Regions from separate parts of the Nonomuraea sp. NPDC050310 genome, predicted to be linked through region 2. Evidence: riboswitches for the same ligand, from Rfam matches in the RefSeq annotation. Region 2 holds a riboswitch; each other region holds the start of a gene.
The links. A riboswitch is a leader RNA that binds a small molecule or an ion and turns the genes downstream of it on or off. The one in region 2 is predicted to bind glycine.

Region 1 (5,154 bases), on a different contig from region 2:
GTCGAGCTCGGCGAGGTTCTCGCTCTCGGTCGGCTCGATCATCAGCGTGCCGGCCACCGGGAAGGACATGGTCGGCGCGTGGAAGCCGTAGTCGATGAGGCGCTTGGCCACGTCGTCCACGGTGACGCCGGTCTCCTTGGTGATCTGCCGCAGGTCGACGATGCACTCGTGGGCGACCAGCCCGCCCCGGCCGGTGTAGAGCACCGGGTAGTGCGGGGCCAGCCGGCGGGCGAGGTAGTTGGCCGACAGGATGGCCTGCTCGGTGGCGGCGCGCAGGCCGTCGCCGCCCATCATCCGGACGTAGGCCCAGGAGATCGGCAGGATGCCCGCCGAGCCGTACGGCGCGGCGGAGACGGGACCGACCGCCGAGCCCTCGCGCAGCGGGTGGCCGGGCAGGTAGGCGGCCAGGTGGGCGCGGACGGCGACCGGGCCGACGCCGGGGCCGCCGCCGCCGTGCGGGATGCAGAAGGTCTTGTGCAGGTTGAGGTGGGACACGTCGGCGCCGAACTCGCCCGGCTTGGCGAGGCCGACCAGCGCGTTGAGGTTGGCGCCGTCGACGTAGACCTGGCCGCCGGCCTCGTGGACCTTGGCGCAGACCTCGGTGATGGTCTCCTCGTACACGCCGTGCGTGGACGGGTAGGTCACCATGATCGCGGCCAGCTTGTCCGCGTGCTTGGCGATCTTGGCGTCGAGGTCGGCCAGGTCGACGTTGCCGTCGTCGTCGCAGGCGACCACGACGACGCGCATGCCGGCCATGACCGCGCTGGCCGCGTTGGTGCCGTGCGCCGAGGACGGGATGAGGCAGACGTCGCGCTCGGCGTCGCCGTTGGCGCGGTGGTAGGCGCGGATGGCCAGCAGGCCGGCGAACTCGCCCTGCGAGCCGGCGTTGGGCTGGATGGAGACGGCGTCGTAGCCGGTCACCTCGGCCAGCCAGCTCTCCAGGGTCTCGATCAGCTCCCGGTAGCCCTCGGACTGCTCCTCGGGCGCGTAGGGGTGGATGCCGGCGAACTCCGGCCAGGTGATCGGCTCCATCTCGGTGGTGGCGTTGAGCTTCATCGTGCACGAGCCCAGCGGGATCATCGAGCGGTCGAGCGCGATGTCCTTGTCCTGGAGCCGGCGCAGGTAGCGCAGCATCGAGGTCTCGGAGCGGTGGGTGTGGAAGACCGGGTGGGTGAGGTAGTCGTCGGTGCGCAGCAGCGCCTCGGGCAGCGCGGTGAGCTCCTCGCCGGCGGCGGGCGCCTCGATCGGCAGGCCGAGCGCGGCGGAGAAGGACTCCAGCACCTTGGCGACCTCGGCCGGGCCCGTCTTCTCGTCGCAGGCGACGGTGACGCGGTCGGCGTCGACCTGCCACAGGTTGACGCCGCGCGAGAGCGCCTCGGCGACGACCGCGGCGGCCTTGCCCGGCACCGAGGCGGTGACGGTGTCGAAGTAGTGCTCGGTCACCGGGACGCCGGCGCCGGACAGTGCGTGGCCGATCGCGGCGGCCTGGGCGTGCACGCGCGAGGCGATCCGGCGCAGCCCCTCGGGGCCGTGGTAGACGGCGTACATGCCGGCGATGACGGCCAGGAGCACCTGCGCGGTGCAGATGTTGCTGGTGGCCTTCTCGCGGCGGATGTGCTGCTCGCGGGTCTGCAGGGCCAGCCGGTAGGCCGGGTCGCCGTCGGTGTCGACCGAGACGCCCACCAGGCGGCCGGGCATCTGCCGCTGCAGGCCCTCGCGCACGGCCATGTAGGCGGCGTGCGGGCCGCCGAAGCCGAACGGCACGCCGAAGCGCTGCGAGGAGCCGATCGCGATGTCGGCGCCGAGCGAGCCGGGCGAGGCGATGAGGGTCAGGGCCAGCAGGTCGGCGGCGGCGACGACCTGCGCGCCGAGCTCGTGGGCCCGCTCGGCCACGGCGCGGAAGTCACGCACGGCGCCGGTGGCGCCGGGGTACTGGACCAGCACGCCGAAGCACTCCGGCAGCTCCTGGTCGAGGCGCTGGAAGACCAGCTCGATGCCGAGCGGCTCGGCGCGGGTGGCCAGCACCGCCTTGGTCTGCGGCAGCACGTCGTTGTCGACCACGAAGACGTTGCTCTTGGCCTTGCCGGCCCGGCGGGCCAGGGTCATCGCCTCGGCGGCGGCCGTCCCCTCGTCCAGCAGGGAGGCGCCCGCGACGTCGAGGCCGGTGAGGTCGGAGACCACGGTCTGGAAGTTGAGCAGCGCCTCGAGGCGGCCCTGCGAGATCTCCGGCTGGTAGGGCGTGTAGGCGGTGTACCAGCCCGGGTTCTCCAGCAGGTTGCGGCGGATGACCGCCGGGGTGACCGTGTCGTAGTAGCCCAGGCCGATCATGCTGGTCAGGACCTGGTTGCGATCGGCCAGGGCGCGCAGTTCGCCGATGACCTCGATCTCGCTCGCCGCGGCGGGCAGCTTGAGCGCGTCCTTGGCCCGGATCGCTTCCGGTACGGCTACCGCGACCAGATCCGCGACGGACTCGAAGCCCACGGCCTCCAGCATGCGCTGCTGCTCGGCGTCGGACGGGCCGATGTGACGGCTGGAGAAAAGCTCAGACATGAAGGGTGCCTCCTGGAGACAGCGCGCAGGCGGGTGCCGAGTCTCCCCCTCTGTCATCGCAACCTGAGAGCTTCACTCCCGAGGGAGCTTTCACCGTCGGTGAGACGCGCCTGGCGGGCGCGCCTGCTTTCCAGAGTCGCCTCGCCCGAGCGGTACCGGGTGCCTGAGAGATTCCGGGGAGGGTTGCTCCTTCGGCGCCCCACAGTTGCTGGGGACTCTCCCGCACGGGGTCGAAAGCTTCGCTGCCCAGATTACCCTCAGCCAATCCTCCGCGCACGTCGGCGCTGTGCGAGTTCGTCAGCCGGGTGGCCGGCCGAGGCGTTGCCGTCCTCGGCCGCCGTGGGTTCCCCCGGCAGCTCCGCGAGCGATCCCTCGACTTCCCGCCACACGCGGCCCAGCGCGATGCCGAACACGCCCTGACCGCCCTGGAGCAGGTCGATGACCTCGTCGGCGGAGGTGCACTCGTAGACGCTCACCCCGTCGCTCATCAGCGTGATCTGGGCCAGGTCGGCCACGCCGCGGTCGCGCAGGTGCTGCACGGCCGTGCGGATCTGCTGGAGCGAGACTCCGGTGTCGAGCAGCCGCTTGACCACCTTGAGCACCAAGATGTCGCGGAAGCTGTACAGGCGCTGGGAGCCCGAGCCGTGCGCGGCTCTTATCGTCGGCTCCACCAGACCCGTGCGCGCCCAGTAGTCGAGCTGCCTGTAGGTGATGCCGGCCGCCGCACAGGCCGTAGGGCCGCGGTAGCCGAGGTTGCCAGGCTGGGAGGCGGGCTCTTGGTCGAAGAGCAGCCCCTGTTCACCGGCACGCTGGCGCGCGTCCTCGCGCCGGGCCGGATCTTCCTGGCCGGCCCTGTTTCCCTCGCCGCTGCTGACCGCCACGCGGACCTCCGGCTTTCTCTCATCCCGCGGCCTGATCTGGGGGTTCTTCGGGCGACCGCGGGTTTCACTTGCACCGTAGGACCGTGACCATGCTCAGTCAACGATCCGCCCCGGCGAGTCGTGAAGCGTAAATGCTCTTATATAGCTACCCCGCGCGGCCGAAGTCCTCGGGCGTGATCTGGTCAAGGAACTCCCTGAACTTCTCCACCTCGTCCTCCTGGTCGTCGGGGATGACGACACCGGCTTCCTGGACGACTTCCTCGCTGGCGTAGATGCGCGCTCCGGTGCGCAGGGCGAGGGCGATGGAGTCGGACGGGCGGGCGCTGACCTCGACGCCGTTGGAGAAGACCAGGTCGGCGAAGAAGATGCCGTCACGCAGGGCGACGATGTTGACCGCGCGCAGGCTGACGCCGAGGGCGCTGAGCACGTCGCGGAACAGGTCGTGGGTGAGCGGCCTGGGCGGCGGCTCCTCCGCGGAGGCGAGCGCGATCGCCTGCGCTTCTGTCATTCCTATCCAAATAGGCAGGAATCGGTCACCACTCGCCTCCTTGAGCAGAACGATCGGCTGATTGGTGGGCATTTCAACGCGAACGCCCACTACTTCCATCTGCACCACGGGCTGCTCCGAAATCCGAAATGGCGACTGAAAAGCGAGCGACAGGCTCTTCCAACGTAACACCCGCAAGGCCCGGAATGTGCCCGATGCCTCAGCCGCCCAGCACCGACCGGACGCCGGAGCGCAGCAGGGCCGCGTGCAGATCCAGCAGCAGGCCGGTCAGCTCGCGGGCGTTCTCGTGGGCCTCGCCGATCGCTCCGGGGGCGCGCCGCTTCAGCACCGGGGCCACGGTCTGCTCGACCAGGCCGCACTCGCGCTCGGCCGCCGCCTTGACCGCCCGCAGGTGGCGGGCGTGCAGACCGAAACGGGCCAGCGCCCCGACCGTCCGCGCGATCTGGAGCGCCTCCTCGTCGTAGCGCCGGGCGACCGGCGCCAGCAGGCCGTAGTCCTCCAGCTCCGCCAGCGCCTCCTCGGTCAGCCCGGCCGCCTCCAGCAGCTCGTCGCGGCTGAGCCGTACCTCCTTGCTGTCCGGTACGGCACGCGGCCGGGACAGCTCCTCCAGCATCTTGTCCTTGATGACGCGCAGCGGCAGGTAGTGGTCACGCTGCTCGCGCAGGATGAAGCGGAGCTGTTCGACGTGCAAGTGGGTGAACTTGCGGTAACCGGAGGGGCTGCGGTCCGGCTCGATCAGCCCCTCCCCCTCCAGAAAACGGATCTTGGAGATGGTGACGTCTGGAAACTCGGACTTGAGCAGGGCGAGGACCTCGCCGATGCTCATGTGCGAGCGAGCCGCCTGCGCGCTCATCGAGAGAGGAACACCAGCCTGAACTTGCCGATCTGGACCTCGTCCCCCGAGTGCAGCGGCACCTCCTCGATGCGCTCCCGGTTGACGTAGGTGCCGTTGAGGCTGCCCACGTCACGGACGGTGAAGCGGCCGCCGGGGTGGCGGTAGAACTCCACGTGCCGGCGCGACACCGTGATGTCGTCGAGGAAGATCGTGCTCTCCGGGTGCCGGCCGACGGTGGTCAGGTCCTGGTCCAGCCGGAAGCGGCTGCCCGCGTTGGGCCCGCGCACGACGGTCAGCAGCGCGGCGCCCGGCGGGAGCTGCTCGACCAACTGCCGCTCGGCGAAGAGGAACTCCCCGGTCTCAGCCTCGTACGCCTCGAT
Region 2 (5,154 bases):
AGCAGCGCCTCGGTCCAGGCCGGCTCCTCCGCCACCACCACCCTCCAGACCACGGTGACCAGCGGAAACGCCCAGCAGGTGACGCTGAGCGCCTCCGGGGCCCCGGCGGGCGTGACGGTCTCCTTCAGCCCGGCGACCATCCAGTCCGGCCAGTCCTCCACCGTGACCATCTCGGTGGGCGCCTCGGTCTCGCCGAACACCTACCCGATCACCATCTCCGGTGACGGCGCCTCGGCGGACCGCTCGGCCACCTTCAGCCTGACCGTCGGCGGCAGCCAGGGCACCACCTGGCAGACGTGGACCCCGTACGCGGTCGGCGCGACCGTGACCTACGAGGGCGTCTCCTACCGGTGCCTCCAGGCGCACACCAGCCTCCCCGGCTGGGAGCCGCCGAACGTCCCGGCCCTCTGGCAGCGACTCTGACCCATCGAGCACCCGGCCCCCGCGAGGGGGCCGGGCCCTCCTAGGAGCTCTTCCCGTGAAGAAAGCACTTCTGTCAGCAGTCGCGTGCCTGCTCACGCTGACCGGGCTGGCCGCCGCTCCCGCTCAGGGCGCGGTCGCCGCCCCGGACATCCCGCTCGGCAGCATCACCGCGCACCTGAGCCAGCTCCAGTCGATCGCCCAGGCCAACGGGGGCAACCGCGCCTCCGGCCGGCCCGGCTACACCGCCTCGCTCAACTACATCAAGGGCAAGCTCGACGCCGCCGGGTACACCACCCGCGTCCAGAACTTCAGCGGCGGCAGCAACCTCATCGCCGACTGGCCCCAGGGACCCGCCAGCCCGACCATCATGCTCGGCGCCCACCTGGACAGCGTCACCTCCGGCCCCGGCATCAACGACAACGGCACCGGCTCGGCCTCCCTGCTGGAGGTCGCGCTCGCCGTCGCCGCCCAGCGGCCGACGCTCGGCAAGCACGTGCGTTTCGGCTGGTGGGGCGCCGAGGAGTCGGGTCTCGTCGGCTCGCGGTACTACGTCCAGAACGGCGGCGCCTCCGGCGTCGAGGCCTACCTCAACTTCGACATGACCGGCTCGCCCAACCCGGGCTACTTCGTCTACGACGACGACACCCAGTTGCAGCGCCTGTTCAACGACTACTACGCCACGCTCGGCATCCAGACCGAGCCGGAGCGGATCGGCGACGGCCGCAGCGACCACGCCTCGTTCAAGAACGCCGGCGTGCGGGTCGGCGGCGTCTTCACCGGCGCCAGCGAGCGCAAGAGCGCCGCCCAGGCGGCCAAGTGGGGCGGCCAGGCCAACCAGTCCTTCGACCGCTGCTACCACTCGGCGTGCGACACCTGGCCGGCCAACGTCAACACCACCGCCCTGGACCGCAACGCCGACGCGGCCGCGCACGTCCTGTGGCAGCTCGCGGTGACCTCGCAGCCCGGCAACGACTTCTCGATGGCGGTCAGCCCGTCCTCGGCGACCGTCCAGCCCGGCCAGAGCACCACCGCCACCGTCTCCACGACGATCACCAGCGGCAGCGCCCAGCCGGTCAGCCTGACCGCCACCGGCGCCCCCTCCGGTGTGACCGTCTCCTTCAGCCCGGCGCAGATCCAGTCGGGCCAGTCCGCCACCGTGACCGTCGCCGCCGGCGCCGGCACCGCGGCCGGGACCTACCCGATCACCCTGCGCGGCAACTCCACCAAGACGGCGACCTTCACGCTGGTCGTCGGCACCCCGACCGGTGACGACTACTCGATGGCGGTCAGCCCGTCCTCGGCCACCGTCCAGCCGGGCCAGAGCACGACCGCGACCCTGAACACCACGGTCACCAGCGGGAACGCCAAGCCGGTCAGCCTGACCGCCACCGGCGCCCCCTCCGGCGTGACCGTCTCCTTCAGCCCGGTCCAGATCCAGTCCGGCCAGTCCGCCACCGTGACGATCGCCGTCGCGGCCGGCACCCCGGCCGGGACCCACCAGATCACCCTGCGCGGCAACTCCGACCGCTCGGCGAGCTTCTCGCTGACCGTCGGCGGCGGCGGGGGCGAGACGACCTGGTCGGCCTACACCGTCTACGCGGCCGGCGCCACGGTGACCTACCAGGGCGTCAGCTACCGCTGCCTGCAGGGCCACACCGCCCTGCCCGGATGGGAGCCGCCGAACGTCCCGGCGCTCTGGCAGCGCATCTGAGAACCCCGCGTGGCCACGGCTGGGGGTTTGTGGTCACGCGGTCAAGCAGGTGGACGAGGGGTACGGCTCGCGCCGGCCGAGCTGGGACCGGGGCTACCCGGGCGGCCGCGCGACAGGCCTGAGGGTGACCAGGCCGGAGCCCGCCCCTCGTCCACCTTTCTTCTCGTGGTACGGCAGGCGGTTCTTGCGGGTTTCGCAGAGGGTGTCCCGCCCACTAGGCTGAAGGCGACACCGATGAACCCGTGCGGGAGAGAGCCCTGACATCCGGTCAGGGCCCCTGAAGGAGCAAGCCCTCCCCGCGAACCTCTCAAGGCAAAGGACCGTACGGGCCAGGGTGACCTCTGGAAAGCAGGCCGGGAAAGCCGCCTCGCCGAAGGTGAAAGTCTGGGCAAACATCCAGGCGAAACTCTCAGGCATCATGACAGAGGGGGAGGATCCTGGCATCCGACCCTGCCTCTGAGGTGCGAACACATGGCACGACCCACACCGTTGCGAGACGTCCACGAGAGTCTCGGCGCCACCCTCACCGACTTCGCCGGCTGGCTCATGCCGCTGCGCTACGGGAGCGAGTCGGCCGAGCACCGGGCCGTGCGCGAGGCCGCCGGCCTGTTCGACCTCTCCCACATGGGGGAGATCTACGTGACCGGGCCGCAGGCCGGCGAGCTGCTGGACTACGCCCTGGTGGGGCACCTGTCCGCGCTCGTCCCGGGCCGCGCCCGCTACACGATGATCGTCAACGCCGAGGGCGGCGTGCTCGACGACCTGATCGTCTACCGGCTGGCCGACCAGGAGTTCATGGTCGTCGCCAACGCCTCCAACTACCTCATGGTCGCCGAGCAGCTCCGCCACCGGGCCGGCGGGTTCGACGCCGACGTGGACGACCGCTCCGACGCCTACGCGCTCATCGCCGTCCAGGGGCCGCGGGCCCAGGAGATCCTCGCCCAGCTCACCGACGCCGACCTCGCGGGCCTGAAGTACTACGCCGGCCTGCCCGGCACGGTCGCCGGGGCCGAGGCGCTCATCGCCCGCACGGGCTACACCGGCGAGGACGGGTTCGAGCTCTTCGTCCGCAACGCCGACGCGGTCGCGCTCTGGCAGGAGCTGATGAAGGCGGGCGAGCCGTACGGGATGATTCCCGCAGGCCTGTCGTGCCGCGACACCCTCCGCCTCGAAGCCGGCATGCCGCTGTACGGCAACGAGCTCAGCGCCGACCTGACCCCGTTCGACGCCGGCCTCGGCCGAGTGGTGAAATTCGACAAGCCCGGCGACTTCGTCGGCAAGGCCGCGCTTGAACCGCTCCGCGAGAGCGAGCCCAAGCGCCGCCTCGTCGGCCTGGTCGCCCAGGGCCGCCGGATCCCGCGCCACGGGTTCCCGGTCGTCGCCGGAGGTCAGGTCGTCGGCGAGGTCACCAGCGGCGCCCCTTCGCCCACCCTGGGCAAGCCGATCGCGATGGCCTACGTCGACACCGGCGTCACCGGCGGCCTAGCCGTCGACATCCGGGGCAGCCAAGAGCCTATGGACCTGGTTGAGCTGCCTTTCTACAGGAGGAACAAGTGAGCAACATCCCTGACGACCTGAACTACACCAAAGAGCACGAGTGGGTCGCGGGCCTGGACGACGGCCGCACCGTGACCGTGGGCGTCACCGCCTACGCCGCGGAGGCCCTTGGTGACGTCGTCTACGTGCAGCTTCCCGAGGCCGGCGCCACCGTCGAGGCGGGCGACTCCATCGGCGAGGTGGAGTCCACCAAGTCGGTGAGCGAGATCTACGCCCCGGTGAGCGGCGAGGTGGTCGAGGTCAACCAGGCCGTCGTGGAGAAGCCCGACCTGGTCAACAGCGACCCGTACGGCGAGGGCTGGATGTTCCGCGTCCGCCTGGAGGGCGACGCGGAGGACCTGCTGTCCGCCGAGGAGTACACCGCCCTCACCTCCGGCGAGTCCTGATCTTCCCGGCCGGGGCTTCGTCCGGAGCCCCGGTACCCCTTTTATCGTGAAAGGCGCAAGTCAATGGCGATCAGCGTCTTCGACCTCTTCAAGATCGGCATCGGTCCGTCGAGCTCGCACACCGGCGGGCCCATGGCCGCCGCGCACAAGTTCGCCCGTGGCCTCGACGCCGACGGCCTCCTGCCGGACGTCGCCCGGGTCGAAGCCATCCTGTACGGCTCGCTCGGCCTGACCGGCAAGGGCCACGGCAGCGACAAGGCCGTGCTCCTGGGCCTGTCCGGCGAGAAGCCCGAACTGGTCGACGTCGACACCGTGGACGAGCGCCTGGCCCAGATGCGCGCCTCCGGCAAGATCGACCTGTACGGCACGCACACCATCCCCTTCGTCGTCGGCGAGGACCTCGTCTTCGAACGCAAGATCTCGCTGCCGGGCCACCCCAACGGCATGCGCTTCACCGCCTACGCCGCCAACGGCGACGTGCTGCGGGAGAAGGTCTATTACTCCGTCGGCGGCGGCTTCGTCGTGGACGAGAACGCCACCGGCGCCGACCGCATCAAGCCCGACGACACGGCTCTGCCGTACCCCTTCAGCACCGCGGCCGAGCTGCTCGCCCAGTGCTCGGAGACCGGGCTGTCCATCTCCGGGCTGATGATGGAGAACGAGAAGGCCTTCGGCCGCACCGAGGCCGAGATCCGCGCCAAGCTGCTCGACATCTGGCACGTGATGTCCGAGTGCGTGCGCCGCGGCATCGGCAAGGAGGGCGTCCTGCCCGGCGGCCTCAAGGTCAGGCGTCGCGCGCACCAGCTCCACCGCCGCCTCCAGGCCGAGACGCCCTCGCACGACCCGCTCCAGACCATGGACTGGGTCGGCCTGTTCGCCCTGGCCGTCAACGAGGAGAACGCCGCCGGCGGCCGGATCGTCACCGCCCCCACCAACGGCGCCGCCGGCATCATCCCGGCGGTCCTCACCTACTACTCGCGCTTCGTCCCGGGCGCCGACGACGCCGGAGTGGTGCGCTTCCTGCTCACCGCCGCCGCCATCGGCGTGCTGTTCAAGGAGAACGCCTCCATCTCCGGC
Region 3 (5,154 bases), on a different contig from region 2:
CCTGGCGGGGGAGCGGCTCGACCCGGACACCTACCACTGGGCCTCCGACCTGCTGGGCGTCCCGGTGATCGACCACTGGTGGCAGACCGAGACCGGCTGGCCGGTCGCGGCCAACTGCATGGGACTCGAACCGCTGCCGCCCAAGCCCGGCTCGCCGACCGTGCCGGTGCCCGGCTACGACGTGCGGGTGCTGGACGAGAACGGCGCGGAGTGCCCGCCCGGGGTCGAGGGCGCCATCGTGGTACGGCTGCCGCTGCCGCCGGGCACGCTGCCCACGCTCTACCGCGATCACGACCGCTTCGAGTCGGCCTACCTGGCCCGCTACCCGGGCTACTACCTCACCGGCGACGGCGGCCACCTGGACGCCGACGGCTACCTGTTCGTCATGGGCCGCACCGACGACGTGATCAACGTGGCCGGCCACCGGTTGTCCACCGGGGCGATGGAGGAGGTCGTCGCCACCCACCCCGACGTCGCCGAGTGCGCGGTCATCGGCGTGGCCGACGAGCTCAAGGGCCAGGTCCCGGCTGGCTTCGTGGTGCTCAAGAGCGGGACGGCGCGGCCCGCGGCGGAGATCGAGGCCGAGCTGGTGGCGCTGGTGCGCGAGCGCATCGGCCCGGTCGCGGCCTTCCGGCGGGTCAGCGTGGTCGCCCGGCTGCCCAAGACCCGGTCGGGCAAGATCCTGCGGGGCACGATGCGGGCCATCGCCGACGGCAGGACCTACCGGCCGCCGTCCACGATCGAGGACCCGGCGGTGCTGGCCGAGATCGAGCGGGCGCTCAGGTCCGGCTGAAGGCGGTGTCCCGGTCGTGGGGGGACACCGCCGTCAACCGGAGCAGGATGAACATCGGGGGCGCTGAGCGCGGCGGTGGCCACGCTCCCCGCCCCTGATGTGCTCATGTCCGGATTCCTATCCCCGCTTGGGTCAAGCTAGGGCAGGTGAACGGTCACAGCTCCGGGTAGAGCGGCCTCCGCTGGGCCAGTTGGGCCACCTTGGCCCGCAGCCGGGTGCGCGCGGGCGGGTTGAGGTCGGGGCGCAGCGCCTCGGCGATGACCTCGGCCACCTCGGTGAAGTCCCGGGCGTCGAAGCCGCGGGCGGCCAGCGCGGGGGTGCCGATGCGCAGCCCGGAGCTGACCATCGGCGGGCGCGGGTCGAACGGCACGGCGTTGCGGTTGACCGTGACGCCGATGGAGTGCAGCCGGTCCTCGGCCTGCTTGCCGTCCAGGACCGACTCGCGCAGGTCGACCAGCACCAGGTGCACGTCGGTGCCGCCGGTGACCAGGCGGTGCCCGGCGCCGGTGAGCGTGGCGGCCAGGATGCGGGCGCCCTCCAGCGTGCGCTCCTGCCGCTCGCGGAACTCGGGGGTGGCGGCGAGCTTGAAGGCGACCGCCTTGGCCGCGACGACGTGCTCCAGCGGGCCGCCCTGCTGGCCGGGGAAGACCGCGGAGTCGATCTTCTTGGCCAGCTCGGCGGTGGACAGGATGACGCCGCCGCGCGGGCCGCCGAGCGTCTTGTGCGTGGTCGTGGTGACGACGTCGGCGTGCGGCACCGGGCTGGGGTGCAGCCCGGCGGCGACCAGGCCGGCGAAGTGCGCCATGTCCACCATGAGCCGGGCGCCGACCAGGTCGGCGATCCGGCGGAATTCGGCGAAGTCGAGGTGGCGCGGGTAGGCCGACCAGCCGGCGACGATCAGGCTGGGCCGGTGCTCCAGGGCCAGCTTCTCGACCTCGGCCATGTCCACCCGGTTGTCGCTCTCCGAGACGTGGTAGGCCACGGCGTTGTAGAGCTTGCCGGAGAAGTTGAGCCGCATGCCGTGCGTCAGGTGGCCGCCGTGCGCGAGGTCGAGGCCGAGGATGGTGTCGCCCGGCGTGATCAGCGCGTGCATGGCGGCGGCGTTGGCCTGCGCGCCGGAGTGCGGCTGCACGTTGGCGTGCTCGGCGCCGAACAGCGCCTTGACGCGGTCGATCGCGAGCTGCTCGACGACGTCCACGTGCTCGCAGCCGCCGTAGTAGCGGCGGCCGGGGTAGCCCTCGGCGTACTTGTTGGTGAGGGTGCTGCCTTGCGCCTGCATGACCGCGACCGGTGCGAAGTTCTCGGAGGCGATCATCTCCAGGGTGGTGCGCTGGCGGTCGAGTTCGGCGTCCAGCGCCGCCGCGATCTCGGGGTCGACCGCGGACAGGGGTGCGTCGAGCATGAGGCTCCTCACGTAGCCGTAGGGCCTCCCCCTCTGTCATAGGCCTGAGAGATTCACCGCGCTTGCGTGCGGTTTGCCCCGTGGGCGAGACGCCGGGTGCGCCTCTTTCCAGAGTTCGCCTCCTCCACGCGGTCTTGGGCCTGAGAGTTTCCGGGGAGGTTTGCTCCTTCGGCGTCCACAGCCTGTGGACTCTCCCGCGCGGGATCATGGGCTTATGCAGTTGTCCAGGTCAGGACATTAGGTACGGCTCCGCCCGCGTGTCAACAAGTCGCGGATAATCACCTTGTGTCCCCCCTCTCGCGGCGCGCACTGGCCAGGCTGGGCAGCCTCGCCGCGCTCGGCACGCTGGCCACGCTCCTCCCGGCCCGGCCCGCCCACACGCCCGACGCCACCTTCCCGTTGTTGCGTCGCCGCTGGCGGGAGGTGACGGCGGTGCCGTACGCGGGGAGGGTGGAACAGGCGGCGGCCGGGCACCGGGCGAGCATGCGGCCCGCCCGCGGCGGGCTCTGGGCCGACCTGCCCTACCCGTCGCTCGACGACACGCCCGCGCGGCTGCAGACGATGGCCAGGGCGCACGCGATCACCGGCGATCCCGGCCTGGCCGAGGCGACCGCCGAGGGCCTGGCCCACTACGTGCGGCACGTCTACGCCGAGGGCGCCGAGCCGGTCGGCAACTGGTGGGACTGGGAGATCGGGGTCCCGCGCAAGCTGCTGGACGCCGCCGTGCTCATCGGCTCGCGCGACCGGGCCCTGGCCGAGGCGGTGCGGCACTTCGTGCCGGACGACCGGCTGGCGGCCTACCGGGGGCGGAGCACGGGCGCCAACCGGGTGGACCTGTGCCTGGTCCGGCTGCTGCGCGCGATCGTGGTGGAGGAGCCGGACGAGGTGCGGCGGGCGGCCGAGGCGCTGACGCCGGTCTTCCGCTACGTCGAGAAGGGCGACGGGTTCTACCGCGACGGGTCCTTCCTCCAGCACACCACCATCCCCTACCAGGGCGGCTACGGGGCGGTGCTGCTCTCCGGGGCGGCGATCATGCTGGCGCTGGTGCGCGGCACGCCGTGGGAGGTGGACGGGCGGTTCCTGTTCGACCAGGTGGAGCGCAGCTTCGCGCCCTTCGTGCTGGACGGGCTGTGCATGGACCTGGTCAGCGGCCGGGGGATCGCGCGCCGGCCGTACGGTGACCACCGGCGCGGCCAGGCCATCGCCTCGGCCGTCCTGCTGCTCGGCGAGTCGGCGCCGGCGGCGGAGCGGGCCCGCTGGCGGTCGCTGGTGAAGGGCTGGGCGGAGCGGGGCGGCTACCGGGCGGGGTTCGAGGACCTGCTGGCCGACGCGAGCGTGCCCGCGGCCCCCGAGCCGGTGGGGCACCGGCTGTTCCCGATGAGCGCCCGCGCGGTGCACCGCCGGCCGGGCTGGACCGCGGCGCTCAGCATGTCCTCCCACCGGATCGGGCACTACGAGCACGGCAACGGCGAGAACCTGCGCGGCTGGCACACCGGCTCCGGGATGCTCTACTGGTGGGCCGCCGGGCAGCGCGACCACTACTCCGACTTCTGGCACACCGTCGACCCCTACCGGCTGCCCGGCACGACCGTCTCGACCCGGCGGCTGGCCGACGGGGCGGGCCGCGGCTGGGGCGACACGCGCACGAAGTGGCGCTGGGTGGGCGGGGCGAGCGACGGCACCTACGCGATCGTGGGGCAGCACCTGGCCGGGCTGGGCAGCACGCTGGAGGCGTTCAAGGCGTGGGTCTTCCTCGACGAGGCGGTGGTCTGCCTGGGGGCGGGCATCACGTGCTCGGACGGGGTGGCCGTGGAGACCGTGGTGGACAACCGGCGCTCGGCGGCGCAGCCGGCCGAGGGGGCGGGGTGGGCGCACCTGGCGGGGCACGCCGGGTACCTGGGCGAAGGCTTCCGCACTGCCGGGGAGCGGGGGTATCGCACGTTCTGGTTCGACCACGGCGTCGACCCGCGTGGGGCGGGCTATCGGTACGTGTTGCTGCCCGGGGCCTCCGAGGCCCGCACGCGGGAACTGGCCGGGCTCGGCTGGCTGGAGGTGCCGGCGAACACCGACGCCCAGCAGGCGGTGCGGGTCCCGGCGCTCGGGCTCACCGCGGTCGCCTTCTGGCAACCGGGGACGGCCGGCGGCATCACGGCCTCGGGGCCCTGCGCGGTGCTGCTCCGGGGCGGGCGGCTCACCGTCGCCGATCCGCGGGACGAGCTCGCCGAGCTGACCGTCACGGTGGACGGCCGCGACCTCACCTTTCCCCGGCCCGGCCCGGGCGGCGCCACCGTCGACCTGACCTGAAGAGCCGGTACGGCACGCGGTCGCGGGCCGTACTGGTCCCCCTCAGCCGTCAATAGGTGTCGTGGCGAACCTGATCGGCCTGATCGCGGGCCTCCTCCTGGCCGCTCTGGCCGCTCTGTGCGTAGCCCTCGCCGGGCTGGGGGCGGGGGGCCCGCTCCTCCTGCTGGAGGTCCACGCCGGCCTTGGCGGCGCGTCCGGCCAGGAAACCGGCGGCGATGGCGCCGAGGACGAACAGCGCCGGCCGGCGGCGGGCGAACTGCTGCAGATCCTGCATCGCGCCCGAGAATCCCTGCTGCTCCAGGTAGTCGGCGGCCCGGCGGCCACCCCCGGCGATCTGGTGCGTCACCCGGTTGATCGGGGAGTCGGGCTTGCTGCTCTCGGCCATCGTGCTGAGGTCGTCGGCCCACTGGCGGATGCCGTGGGCGGCGCGCTGGGCCTGGGAGTCGGCTTCGCGTCCGGCCCGCTCACGGAGCCGGCCGACCACGCGCCTGGTCTGGAACCCGGCCTCGCCCGCCACTTCACGGGCCGCTTGCTTGGTGCGCTCCACCGGTTGCCCGGTCTGCTGCGTTGGGTAGTCGGTCACCGGATACCTCCTGAGGTAACGCTTGGACGGTGCCTGCTGCTACCCGGCGGCCACCGACGGAGCGCCCGAAGG

Region 1: another riboswitch for glycine. It lies ahead of gcvP (aminomethyl-transferring glycine dehydrogenase); the one in region 2 lies ahead of gcvT (glycine cleavage system aminomethyltransferase GcvT).
Region 3: another riboswitch for glycine. It lies ahead of glyA (serine hydroxymethyltransferase); the one in region 2 lies ahead of gcvT (glycine cleavage system aminomethyltransferase GcvT).

What each region holds. Positions count from the first base shown of each region.
Region 1 covers NZ_JBFAKP010000018.1:31,616-36,769, forward strand. The annotation lists gene gcvP (aminomethyl-transferring glycine dehydrogenase) at 1-2,550, opposite strand, end outside; glycine riboswitch at 2,691-2,783, opposite strand; gene AB0I67_RS31695 (MerR family transcriptional regulator) at 2,808-3,431, opposite strand; gene AB0I67_RS31700 (bifunctional nuclease family protein) at 3,577-4,047, opposite strand; gene AB0I67_RS31705 (MerR family transcriptional regulator) at 4,139-4,792, opposite strand; gene AB0I67_RS31710 (FHA domain-containing protein) at 4,789-5,154, opposite strand, start outside.
Region 2 covers NZ_JBFAKP010000001.1:1,109,019-1,114,172, reverse strand. The annotation lists gene AB0I67_RS05305 (M4 family metallopeptidase) at 1-423, shown strand, start outside; gene AB0I67_RS05300 (M28 family peptidase) at 479-2,134, shown strand; glycine riboswitch at 2,370-2,467, shown strand; gene gcvT (glycine cleavage system aminomethyltransferase GcvT) at 2,606-3,691, shown strand; gene gcvH (glycine cleavage system protein GcvH) at 3,688-4,077, shown strand; gene AB0I67_RS05285 (L-serine ammonia-lyase) at 4,141-5,154, shown strand, end outside.
Region 3 covers NZ_JBFAKP010000013.1:115,552-120,705, forward strand. The annotation lists gene AB0I67_RS27315 (propionyl-CoA synthetase) at 1-793, shown strand, start outside; gene glyA (serine hydroxymethyltransferase) at 948-2,195, opposite strand; glycine riboswitch at 2,315-2,402, opposite strand; gene AB0I67_RS27325 (polysaccharide lyase 8 family protein) at 2,481-4,499, shown strand; gene AB0I67_RS27330 (hypothetical protein) at 4,549-5,082, opposite strand.